Regions from separate parts of the Exiguobacterium sp. R-17 genome, predicted to be linked through region 1. Evidence: a T-box and tRNA genes for the amino acid it is inferred to sense, from the RefSeq annotation. Region 1 holds a T-box; the other holds one or more tRNA genes.

Region 1 (5,462 bases):
CACCAATTGACGTCCGATGCGAAGGATAGGCGCTCCGCATCAATAAGGCTTCGTCACTCCAAGGAGCATAGTCATCGTACCGATCCATTCCATCTTCTGGACTGTCAATCGCGACGACCATTGCCGGAATCTGTGTCTGTTGTAGTGCAAGATGAATCTCCCAGCCTTTTCCGAACGAGGCGGTTTCTCCACTAAAGACGTTTTGTCCATCATGCATATAAATTACTGGTAATGCTTCAGAAGGATCCAAATGGGGCGGACGATGAATTCGAATCGTCCGGTGGGCTTGTGATGTCGGTAGCGTCATTTCAATTTCCGTAATCGACAATAGAGTCACGACCTTTCAAAGGTTTGCATAATGCGCGGTACAATTGCGTCCGTTGTGTTTTCCGCCGACATAGAGTGCATGGTCGGCTTGACGTAACGATTCTTCGAACGTCCGTTGATATCTTTCATCCACTGTATCAATTCCGAGGCTGACGGTTAAGGACAGTCGGTGACCATCGACGAGGAAGGGACGATCCATGACCGCATGGCGGACCGTCTCGGCAATCTGAATAGCAGCCTCTTGACTACCATTTCGCAACAGAAGCACGAATTCCTCCCCACCATAACGAGCAGCAAAGACATCATCATGTTGCAATTGGATCGCCTGGATACGTCGGCCGAGTTCACGAAGGACGAGATCACCTACTTTATGACCGTACGTATCATTGACACGTTTGAAATGATCGATATCGAACAGAATTACGGAGAGCGGGTAGGAGTCAGCGGCAAATTCCTGCCGACCGTGTTCATAAAAAGCACGGCTATTCGGTAATTCGGTCAAAGCATCGGTCCGACTTTCCGTATAGAGTTGGACCGTTTCACGCGAGCGTTCTAAGACGCGACAAAAGGTACGAAGCAAACGAGATAATTCGTCAGCATTTGTCACATCATAGGCGTCTGCGACTTGATGGAACAGGATGATCGAAACATCGACCTCTCCGCTCGTAATCGAAGGAATCGCTAGCATCGAGTGACGATCGACAGGCAATCCGATTTGAATATCGTTTCCCCAGTCGCAACGCAGACCATAGATGATTGGGGTATGCAAATCGTCAGCTGACAAGGAATGAAACAGTGGTAACACGTCGATTGGTTGTTTCGTCCGAATGTTATAGATGACTTGTTTCCGCTGTTGTTGAATTGAGATCCAACCTTCAGAAAACGGCAACAGATGTGGTAAATCGAGGAGTAACGAATCGATCGTCTCGCGCTCGAAGCGGGAAATCAACAAGTGTTCCTTCGCATCATCAAATCGTTTGGCATTATCGTTTGCTTCAAGGGAGTCACCACGTTCTTGCAACAGACGTTTGAACAAGAAGAGAATCAAGGCGGATACTGTAGCCGCGACGAGCGGACTTTCATCGTAGAACCAGATTCCAAGTAGAGCACTTAACATGCTGATTCCATAAACGAGGGACTGCAACTTCACGAGACGTCGCCAATCGTATTTCAAGTAGAGGAAGCGATTGACGAACAGACATTGGAAGTAAGAGACAAGGAAGACAGTGATCAAAAAGCCGATGAAGGGAAGCAGGGCTTTCGTATACGTAAAGTTTGAGCCGATCGGTCCACCGAGCGCTTCATACGCAAATACCGGAAGCGAGATGTAGACTAAATCAAACAAGGCGTTGATCGGGTAGAGATAGGCGAAACGTTTCCAGCGAATCGCTTTTCGGTGAGACATGAATTGAAAGACGAGAATACCGACTTGGCTTAAAATCAAAGCGTACGTCAAACCGTAATTGAGGAATAAAAATAAGATGATGCCTTCTTGGAATGTATAATAAATGCCGCCACGACGGACATTATCGAACTGAAACAGGAGAACGAGCCCAAACAAATAAAGGGTATTGACGATGGAGATGGAAGGATGGAAGGTTGGTGGATGAACGATGCCGATCAATAATAACGTCAAGGCGACGAGACCGAAGACGATCCAGCTCGTCCGGGCTACCTGTTGGTAGTAGCGCATGAAACATCCCTCCCCCTGAGAAGTATCTTTTATTCCTATACCCGAATTGTGGAAATTTTGATAAGCCATTTACCAAAAAAATAAGGTTGAGAGAAAAGAAAGAATTGCGTATAATGTGAAAGATATCGAATACAGTCGATGATGAAGAGAGTAACGGTTGATTTTCGTCAACTAGCGAATCAGGGAATGGTGGAAGCCTGAGGACGAACCGGTCGTGAAACGCACTTCTGAGACGCTGCCCGATTCCTGATGGAAAAGGCGTAGCCGGGGGAACCCCGTTATCCCCGAACAAGGTGGGTGTCGAGTGACACCAAGAAGAGTGGTACCGCGGTCATTCCGTCTCTTTGCGCGTGGCGCAAGGGGCGTTTTTTATTGCCAAAAATCAGTGAAGCAGGAGGAAATAAAGATGAGTTATAAAACGCAATACGCAGAAGTATTACATCAAGTCATGGAAGGTGCCTTATCGGTTGAACAAATCGAACAACTGATCGAGCAACCGAAACATGAAGATCATGGAGATCTGGCATTCCCATGTTTCATGCTCGCGAAAGCATTCCGTAAAGCACCGAACATGATTGCTTCGGAGCTCGCAGAAAAAATTGATGCGCCGTTGTTCTCAAACGTTCAAGCTGTTGGTCCTTACATTAACGTCTTCTTGAACCGGGAAGTCGTCTCGCAAGAAATCGTCAACCAAGTCCTGACGGAGCAAGAGGCGTTCGGATCAAGTGAAGCGAATGGAAAAACGATCGTCACTGATTTTTCATCACCAAACATCGCGAAACCTTTTTCGATGGGTCACTTACGTTCAACAGTAATCGGAAATGCGCTCAACCAAATCTCACGTAAAAAAGGGTACGACGTCGTCGGTGTCAACCACTTAGGGGACTGGGGAACACAGTTCGGGAAATTGATGGTGGCTTACACGATGTGGGGTGAGGAAGAAGCGGTCCGTGCAGAACCAATCAAGGAATTGTTGAAATTATACGTCCGGTTCCACGAAGAAGCGGAAACAAATCCGACGCTTGAGGACGAAGGACGTCTCTGGTTCAAAAAACTCGAACAAGGTGATGAGCAGGCAACGACGCTTTGGACGTGGTTCCGTGAAGTCTCACTCGTCGAGTTCAACCGTGTTTATGAGATGCTCGGTGTTAAATTCGATAGTTTGAACGGAGAAGCCTTCTACAACGATAAGATGCAACACGTCATCGATTTGCTCGAAGAAAAAGATCTCCTCGTCGAATCAGAAGGGGCAATGGTCGTTGACCTCGAAGCAGAGGGTATGCCACCTGCCTTGATTAAAAAGAAAGATGGCGCAACGCTTTATGCGACACGTGACTTAGCAGCTGCTGTCTATCGTCTCGAAACGTACCGCTTTGAGCAAGCGTTCTACGTCGTTGGTGGGGAACAAGCGCTTCACTTCAAGCAATTGTTCGCAGTCTTGAAGAAACTTGGATTTGAGAACGTCGACGGAATGCACCATGTGCCGTTCGGTCTGATCATGAAGGACGGAAAGAAAATGTCGACGCGTAAAGGTCGGATCGTCTTACTTGAAGAAGTACTACAAGAAGCGATCGACGTCGCGAAGCAAAACATCGCGGAAAAAAATCCGAACTTAGCGAATGCCGAAGCAACAGCTCGTCAAGTAGGTGTCGGCGCCGTCATCTTCCACGACTTGAAGAACGAACGGATGAACAACATCGAGTTCGATCTTGAGCAGATGTTGAAATTCGAAGGCGAAACAGGACCGTATGTCCAGTACACGAATGCCCGTGCGCACTCGTTGCTCCGTAAAGGTGGCTATGATGGCACACCATTCGCTGGTAGTGCCGATGATCATGCATGGGGTGTCGTCTCGATGCTAAACCAATTCTCGACGGTCATCGATCGCGCGTTTACACGTCGCGAGCCGTCAATCATCAGCCGTTACGTCTTAGATCTTGCACAAAGCTTCAATAAATACTACGGACACGTCCGTGTTCTCGAAGATGACGCAGCAAAACAATCGCGTCTTGCACTCGTCAAGTCCGTCACGATCGTCTTGACAGAAGGTCTTCGTTTACTTGGTGTCGGCGCTCCGGAAGAAATGTAAGACCAATCCACGAATAAGAAGAGGTAGATTATGAAGACTGAGACGAAAGACCGATTACAGCAAGCTGCTTCACAGATGAAGCAGGAGCCTTTGGCAGAAACCGTCGCCTTCATGGCTGATTTTCACGGGAAAGTCGCTGCTTGGTTACCGGGAGAGTCTGTCGATTTCGTTCACGATTTCGTGACAGCGCCGGAAGCTGATTTGATTGCTCCGATCGAAGGAGACGCGTTGCGCACGAAAGACAATTTTGAATTCTTCATGCGTAAGAAACAGACACGAAAAAAACTCGGCGAACTGTTGACGCTTTGGAAGTCGGCACGCACGACAGAGACGTTGAGTCAAATCGATGCGATCGGATTAAAAAAATGGCTCGCTCGTAATGAATTCCGTTCGGAAGATAAACCATGGGATTATTTGAACCGTCTGCATGTTCTTCTGTTCCTTGATTTGATGACGACGATCATCGATGATCATCGATTGACGAGTTTGCATGAGCAACTTGTCGGTACAACACCAGTTCCGACGAGCTTCGTTCGTCGTCAAGGGGATGTCCGTCAAGTCATCGAAGCATTCGCGGAAGAGACGAACTTCACACAAGTGGATATCGTCAAGGCATCGCTTGTCCGTTATCTCTGATCAATAAGATGCATGAACAAAAGCCGTCGAGCCCTGTGCCCGACGGCTTTTGTCGTATCCTCTTACTTCGCCTGATAGAATACGATCGATTGTTGCACTGAATCGTAAAGACACCATTCTCGTTCGAACACGACAGGACCTAGATTGATGGCATATCGTCCTCCATTAATGGATAAAGATTGATACAATGGGCTCGACAGAGCAATACCATTTCGAAACAAACCTCTGATATGACTATGACCAACAAAGAGTACTGGTTCACGTTGCTGTGACAAATCAGGCAAAAAATCACGGGACCAATTCAATTGATCTCCATGAATCAACAATGCACCCTCGATGTGTTGTTTTCGAGGGCAGTCGCGTAACGCATCGATGACAGGAGATAGTTGCGGTGGAACGAGCGACAGGATGCGCTCTTCTTGATTACCCAGTAATGTCTTAAAATCAATTAGGTTTAAAAAATCATCATCAAGCGTCACGACGAGGGAGAGCGATTCGAAAGAATAGCGCTTCGCTCGCTTTTTACCGACATGGCATTCATGAACATCACCGAGACAAAACAAATGCGCATCGGGAGCGAGCTGTCGTATGTCAGCTAGGACAGCCGCTGTGTCGGCTACTGAACTGTGAAGATCCGCAAAAAGGGCATAACGCATGATCGACCACTCCTTTGTTAAGGAGATACCCGAAAATGCGTTATGCCTATCTTTTGAATAT
Region 2 (5,462 bases), 270 kb from region 1:
GGTCGGCCGAAGAAGGTGACAGCCCTGTAGCTGAAACTGTTTTCCCTCCAGAGTGGATCCTGAGTACGGCGGGACACGTGAAACCCCGTCGGAATCCGGGAGGACCATCTCCCAAGGCTAAATACTCCCTAGTGACCGATAGTGAACCAGTACCGTGAGGGAAAGGTGAAAAGCACCCCGGAAGGGGAGTGAAATAGATCCTGAAACCGTATGCCTACAAGTAGTCAGAGCCCGTTAACGGGTGATGGCGTGCCTTTTGTAGAATGAACCGGCGAGTTACGATAACGCGCGAGGTTAAGCCGATGAGGCGGAGCCGTAGCGAAAGCGAGTCTGAACAGGGCGTTCAGTGCGTTGTCGTAGACCCGAAACCAGGTGATCTACCCATGTCCAGGATGAAGGTCAGGTAACACTGACTGGAGGTCCGAACCCACGCACGTTGAAAAGTGCGGGGATGAGGTGTGGGTAGCGGTGAAATGCCAATCGAACCTGGAGATAGCTGGTTCTCCCCGAAATAGCTTTAGGGCTAGCCTCGAGGTTGAGAGTTCTGGAGGTAGAGCACTGATTGGACTAGGGGCCCCCACAGGGTTACCGAATTCAGTTAAACTCCGAATGCCAGCAACTTATACTCGGGAGTCAGACTGCGAGTGATAAGATCCGTAGTCAAGAGGGAAACAGCCCAGACCGCCAGCTAAGGTCCCCAAGTGTATGTTAAGTGGAAAAGGATGTGGCGCTGCCTAGACAGCTAGGATGTTGGCTTAGAAGCAGCCACCATTCAAAGAGTGCGTAATAGCTCACTAGTCGAGTGGCGCCGCGCCGAAAATGTAACGGGGCTAAACATACCACCGAAGCTGCGGATTCCGTAAGGAATGGTAGGGGAGCGTTCCAAACCGCTGTGAAGCTGTACCGGAAGGAGCAGTGGAGCGTTTGGAAGTGAGAATGCCGGTGTGAGTAGCGAAAAGAGGGGTGAGAATCCCCTCCGTCGAAAGCCCAAGGTTTCCTGAGGAAGGCTCGTCCGCTCAGGGTTAGTCTGGACCTAAGCCGAGGCCGAAAGGCGTAGGCGATGGATAACAGGTTGATATTCCTGTACCGCCGATCCACCGTTTGAACAATGGGGGGACGCAGGAGGATAGTGACGCATGCGGATGGAAGTGCATGTGCAAGTTTCAAGACCGTCTGATTGGCAAATCCGTCAGGCACCACAGTCAAGGAACGACGCGGAGTCCCGTAGGGACGTAGGTCACGATTTCACACTGCCAAGAAAAGCCTCTAGTGAGGGGGAAGGCGCCAGTACCGTAAACCGACACAGGTAGGCGAGATGAGAATTCTAAGACGCGCGGGATAACTCTCGTTAAGGAACTCGGCAAAATGGTCCCGTAACTTCGGGAGAAGGGACGCTCTACACATGTAGAGCCGCAGTGAATAGGCCCAAACGACTGTTTAGCAAAAACACAGGTCTCTGCTAAATCGCAAGATGACGTATAGGGGCTGACGCCTGCCCGGTGCTGGAAGGTTAAGGGGATGGGTTAGCGCAAGCGAAGCTTTGAACCGAAGCCCCAGTAAACGGCGGCCGTAACTATAACGGTCCTAAGGTAGCGAAATTCCTTGTCGGGTAAGTTCCGACCCGCACGAAAGGCGTAACGATTTGGGCACTGTCTCAACGAGAGACCCGGTGAAATCATAGTACCTGTGAAGATGCAGGTTACCCGCGACAGGACGGAAAGACCCCATGGAGCTTTACTACAGCCTGATATTGAGGCTTTGTGCATGATGTACAGGATAGGCGGGAGACGTCGAGCCCGGAGCGCCAGCTTCGGAGGAGTCACCCTTGGGATACCGCCCTTCATGCATAGAGTCTCTAACTCGCAGCCGTGATCCGGCTGGAGGACCGTGTCAGGCGGGTAGTTTGACTGGGGCGGTCGCCTCCTAAACAGTAACGGAGGCGCCCAAAGGTTCCCTCAGAATGGTTGGAAATCATTCGTAGAGCGCAAAGGCAGAAGGGAGCTTGACTGCGAGACCTACAAGTCGAGCAGGGACGAAAGTCGGGCTTAGTGATCCGGTGGTTCCGCATGGAAGGGCCATCGCTCAACGGATAAAAGCTACCCTGGGGATAACAGGCTGATCTCCCCCAAGAGTCCACATCGACGGGGAGGTTTGGCACCTCGATGTCGGCTCATCGCATCCTGGGGCTGGAGTAGGTCCCAAGGGTTGGGCTGTTCGCCCATTAAAGCGGTACGCGAGCTGGGTTCAGAACGTCGTGAGACAGTTCGGTCCCTATCCGTCGTGGGCGCAGGAAATTTGAGGAGAGCTGTCCTTAGTACGAGAGGACCGGGATGGACGCACCGCTGGTGTACCAGTTGTTCCGCCAGGAGCATCGCTGGGTAGCTACGTGCGGACGGGATAAATGCTGAAAGCATCTAAGCATGAAGCCCCCTCCAAGATGAGATTTCCCTTTGAGTAATCAAGAAAGACCCCTCAGAGACGATGAGGTAGATAGGTCACGGGTGGAAGCATGGCGACATGTGGAGCTGAGTGATACTAATCGGTCGAGGCCTTGTTCTAGCAGATGCATTGTTGATGACTTCAGTTTTGAGGGCGCGAGCCTTTCAAAAAAATGAAAAAAAGTCTTGACGTTATGTGAACATAATGTTAAGATAATAAATGTCTGGTGGCGATAGCCAAGTGGTCACACCCGTTCCCATGCCGAACACGGAAGTTAAGCACTTGAACGCCGAAAGTAGTTGGGGGCTTCCCCCTGTGAGGATAGGACGCTGCCAGGCGATACATATGGAGGATTAGCTCAGCTGGGAGAGCACCTGCCTTACAAGCAGGGGGTCGGCGGTTCGATCCCGTCATCCTCCACCATTTTTATTACACTTGCCGGTGTAGCTCAGCTGGTAGAGCAACTGACTTGTAATCAGTAGGTCGCGGGTTCGACTCCTGTTGCCGGCACCATTTTCATCTTCAATGATCACCAGAATTCAATTATGAATGAAGGTTCTACCTTTTATATCCCTGCCGGGGTGGCGGAACTGGTAGACGCACAGGACTTAAAATCCTGCGGGGGTTTCCCCGTGCCGGTTCGATTCCGGCCCTCGGTACCATTTTCATTTTGATGTTTGCTGTTTGATCCTTATATTCCGCACCCTTAGCTCAGCTGGATAGAGTACTTGACTACGAATCAAGGGGTCGGGAGTTCGAATCTCTCAGGGTGCATTTTCGGGAAGTAGCTCAGCTTGGTAGAGCACTTGGTTTGGGACCAAGGGGTCGCAGGTTCGAATCCTGTCTTCCCGACCATCTTCAATTTCATCCCTTTAACGGGGCCTTAGCTCAGCTGGGAGAGCGCCTGCCTTGCACGCAGGAGGTCAGCGGTTCGATCCCGCTAGGCTCCACCATTTTTATGACGAACTTTGAAAACTGAACGATGAGGCAAAAATCGTATTCTACGGAATACAAAAACGAATGAAGCGCAAGCTTCGTCAATCGTGACTCCGGTCACAACAACGAGCAAGTCAAACACTTTATGGAGAGTTTGATCCTGGCTCAGGACGAACGCTGGCGGCGTGCCTAATACATGCAAGTCGAGCGCAGGAAGCTGACGGAACTCTTCGGAGGGAAGGCAGTGGAATGAGCGGCGGACGGGTGAGTAACACGTAAGGAACCTGCCTCAAGGATTGGGATAACTCCGAGAAATCGGAGCTAATACCGGATAGTTCATTGGACCGCATGGTCCGGTGATGAAAGGCGCTCCGGCGTCACCTTGAGATGGCCTTGCGGTGCATTAGCTAGTTGGTGGGGTAACGGCCCACCAAGGCGACGATGCATAGCCGACCTGAGAGGGTGATCGGCCACACTGGGACTGAGACACGGCCCAGACTCCTACGGGAGGCAGCAGTAGGGAATCTTCCACAATGGACGAAAGTCTGATGGAGCAACGCCGCGTGAGTGATGAAGGTTTTCGGATCGTAAAACTCTGTTGTAAGGGAAGAACACGTACGAGAGGAAATGCTCGTACCTTGACGGTACCTTACGAGAAAGCCACGGCTAACTACGTGCCAGCAGCCGCGGTAATACGTAGGTGGCAAGCGTTGTCCGGAATTATTGGGCGTAAAGCGCGCGCAGGCGGCCTTTTAAGTCTGATGTGAAAGCCCCCGGCTCAACCGGGGAGGGCCATTGGAAACTGGAAGGCTTGAGTACAGAAGAGAAGAGTGGAATTCCACGTGTAGCGGTGAAATGCGTAGAGATGTGGAGGAACACCAGTGGCGAAGGCGACTCTTTGGTCTGTAACTGACGCTGAGGCGCGAAAGCGTGGGGAGCAAACAGGATTAGATACCCTGGTAGTCCACGCCGTAAACGATGAGTGCTAGGTGTTGGGGGGTTTCCGCCCCTCAGTGCTGAAGCTAACGCATTAAGCACTCCGCCTGGGGAGTACGGCCGCAAGGCTGAAACTCAAAGGAATTGACGGGGACCCGCACAAGCGGTGGAGCATGTGGTTTAATTCGAAGCAACGCGAAGAACCTTACCAACTCTTGACATCCCATTGACCGCTTGAGAGATCAAGTTTTCCCTTCGGGGACAATGGTGACAGGTGGTGCATGGTTGTCGTCAGCTCGTGTCGTGAGATGTTGGGTTAAGTCCCGCAACGAGCGCAACCCCTATCCTTAGTTGCCAGCATTCAGTTGGGCACTCTAGGGAGACTGCCGGTGACAAACCGGAGGAAGGTGGGGATGACGTCAAATCATCATGCCCCTTATGAGTTGGGCTACACACGTGCTACAATGGACGGTACAAAGGGCAGCGAGACCGCGAGGTGGAGCCAATCCCATAAAGCCGTTCCCAGTTCGGATTGCAGGCTGCAACTCGCCTGCATGAAGTCGGAATCGCTAGTAATCGCAGGTCAGCATACTGCGGTGAATACGTTCCCGGGTCTTGTACACACCGCCCGTCACACCACGAGAGTTTGCAACACCCGAAGCCGGTGAGGTAACCGCAAGGAGCCAGCCGTCGAAGGTGGGGTAGATGATTGGGGTGAAGTCGTAACAAGGTAGCCGTATCGGAAGGTGCGGCTGGATCACCTCCTTTCTAAGGAAAACGTCCCTTACGGGACATGCCCATCGTTCAGTTTTGAGAGCTCGTCTCTCAGTCTCGCAAGAGACACTCGCACCTTGAAAACTGAAGACATCAACAAGACATCAAACTTTTAATTAACCATGTCATTAGACGTGTGTTCTTAGAATACCAACGCTAGATCAAGGTATGAAGGGCGTACGGTGGATGCCTTGGCACTAGGAGCCGATGAAGGACGCGACGAACAGCGATATGCTTCGGGGAGCAGTAAGTATGCTTTGATCCGAAGATTTCCGAATGGGGGAACCCACCATCTGTAATGGGATGGGACATGTTACATGAATACATAGTGTAACGTGAGGCAGACCCGGGGAACTGAAACATCTAAGTACCCGGAG

The links. The T-box of region 1 lies ahead of argS (arginine--tRNA ligase). A T-box ahead of a tRNA ligase gene usually reads a tRNA of that ligase, here a tRNA-Arg.
Region 2: it encodes a tRNA-Arg, which carries the amino acid that the T-box ahead of argS (arginine--tRNA ligase) is inferred to sense. The anticodon was not compared.

What each region holds. Positions count from the first base shown of each region.
Region 1 covers NZ_CP184372.1:2,813,305-2,818,766, reverse strand. Annotated here, with positions in the region: gene ACN9MT_RS14790 (alpha/beta hydrolase) at 1-328, opposite strand, end outside; gene ACN9MT_RS14785 (GGDEF domain-containing protein) at 344-2,020, opposite strand; T-box leader at 2,150-2,367, shown strand; gene argS (arginine--tRNA ligase) at 2,427-4,109, shown strand; gene ACN9MT_RS14775 (hypothetical protein) at 4,140-4,745, shown strand; gene ACN9MT_RS14770 (metallophosphoesterase family protein) at 4,808-5,401, opposite strand.
Region 2 covers NZ_CP184372.1:83,811-89,272, forward strand. Annotated here, with positions in the region: rRNA gene ACN9MT_RS00465 (23S ribosomal RNA) at 1-2,559, shown strand, start outside; rRNA gene rrf (5S ribosomal RNA) at 2,662-2,777, shown strand; tRNA gene ACN9MT_RS00475 (tRNA-Val) at 2,787-2,862, shown strand; tRNA gene ACN9MT_RS00480 (tRNA-Thr) at 2,877-2,952, shown strand; tRNA gene ACN9MT_RS00485 (tRNA-Leu) at 3,015-3,101, shown strand; tRNA gene ACN9MT_RS00490 (tRNA-Arg) at 3,140-3,213, shown strand; tRNA gene ACN9MT_RS00495 (tRNA-Pro) at 3,218-3,294, shown strand; tRNA gene ACN9MT_RS00500 (tRNA-Ala) at 3,317-3,392, shown strand; rRNA gene ACN9MT_RS00505 (16S ribosomal RNA) at 3,518-5,079, shown strand; rRNA gene ACN9MT_RS00510 (23S ribosomal RNA) at 5,245-5,462, shown strand, end outside.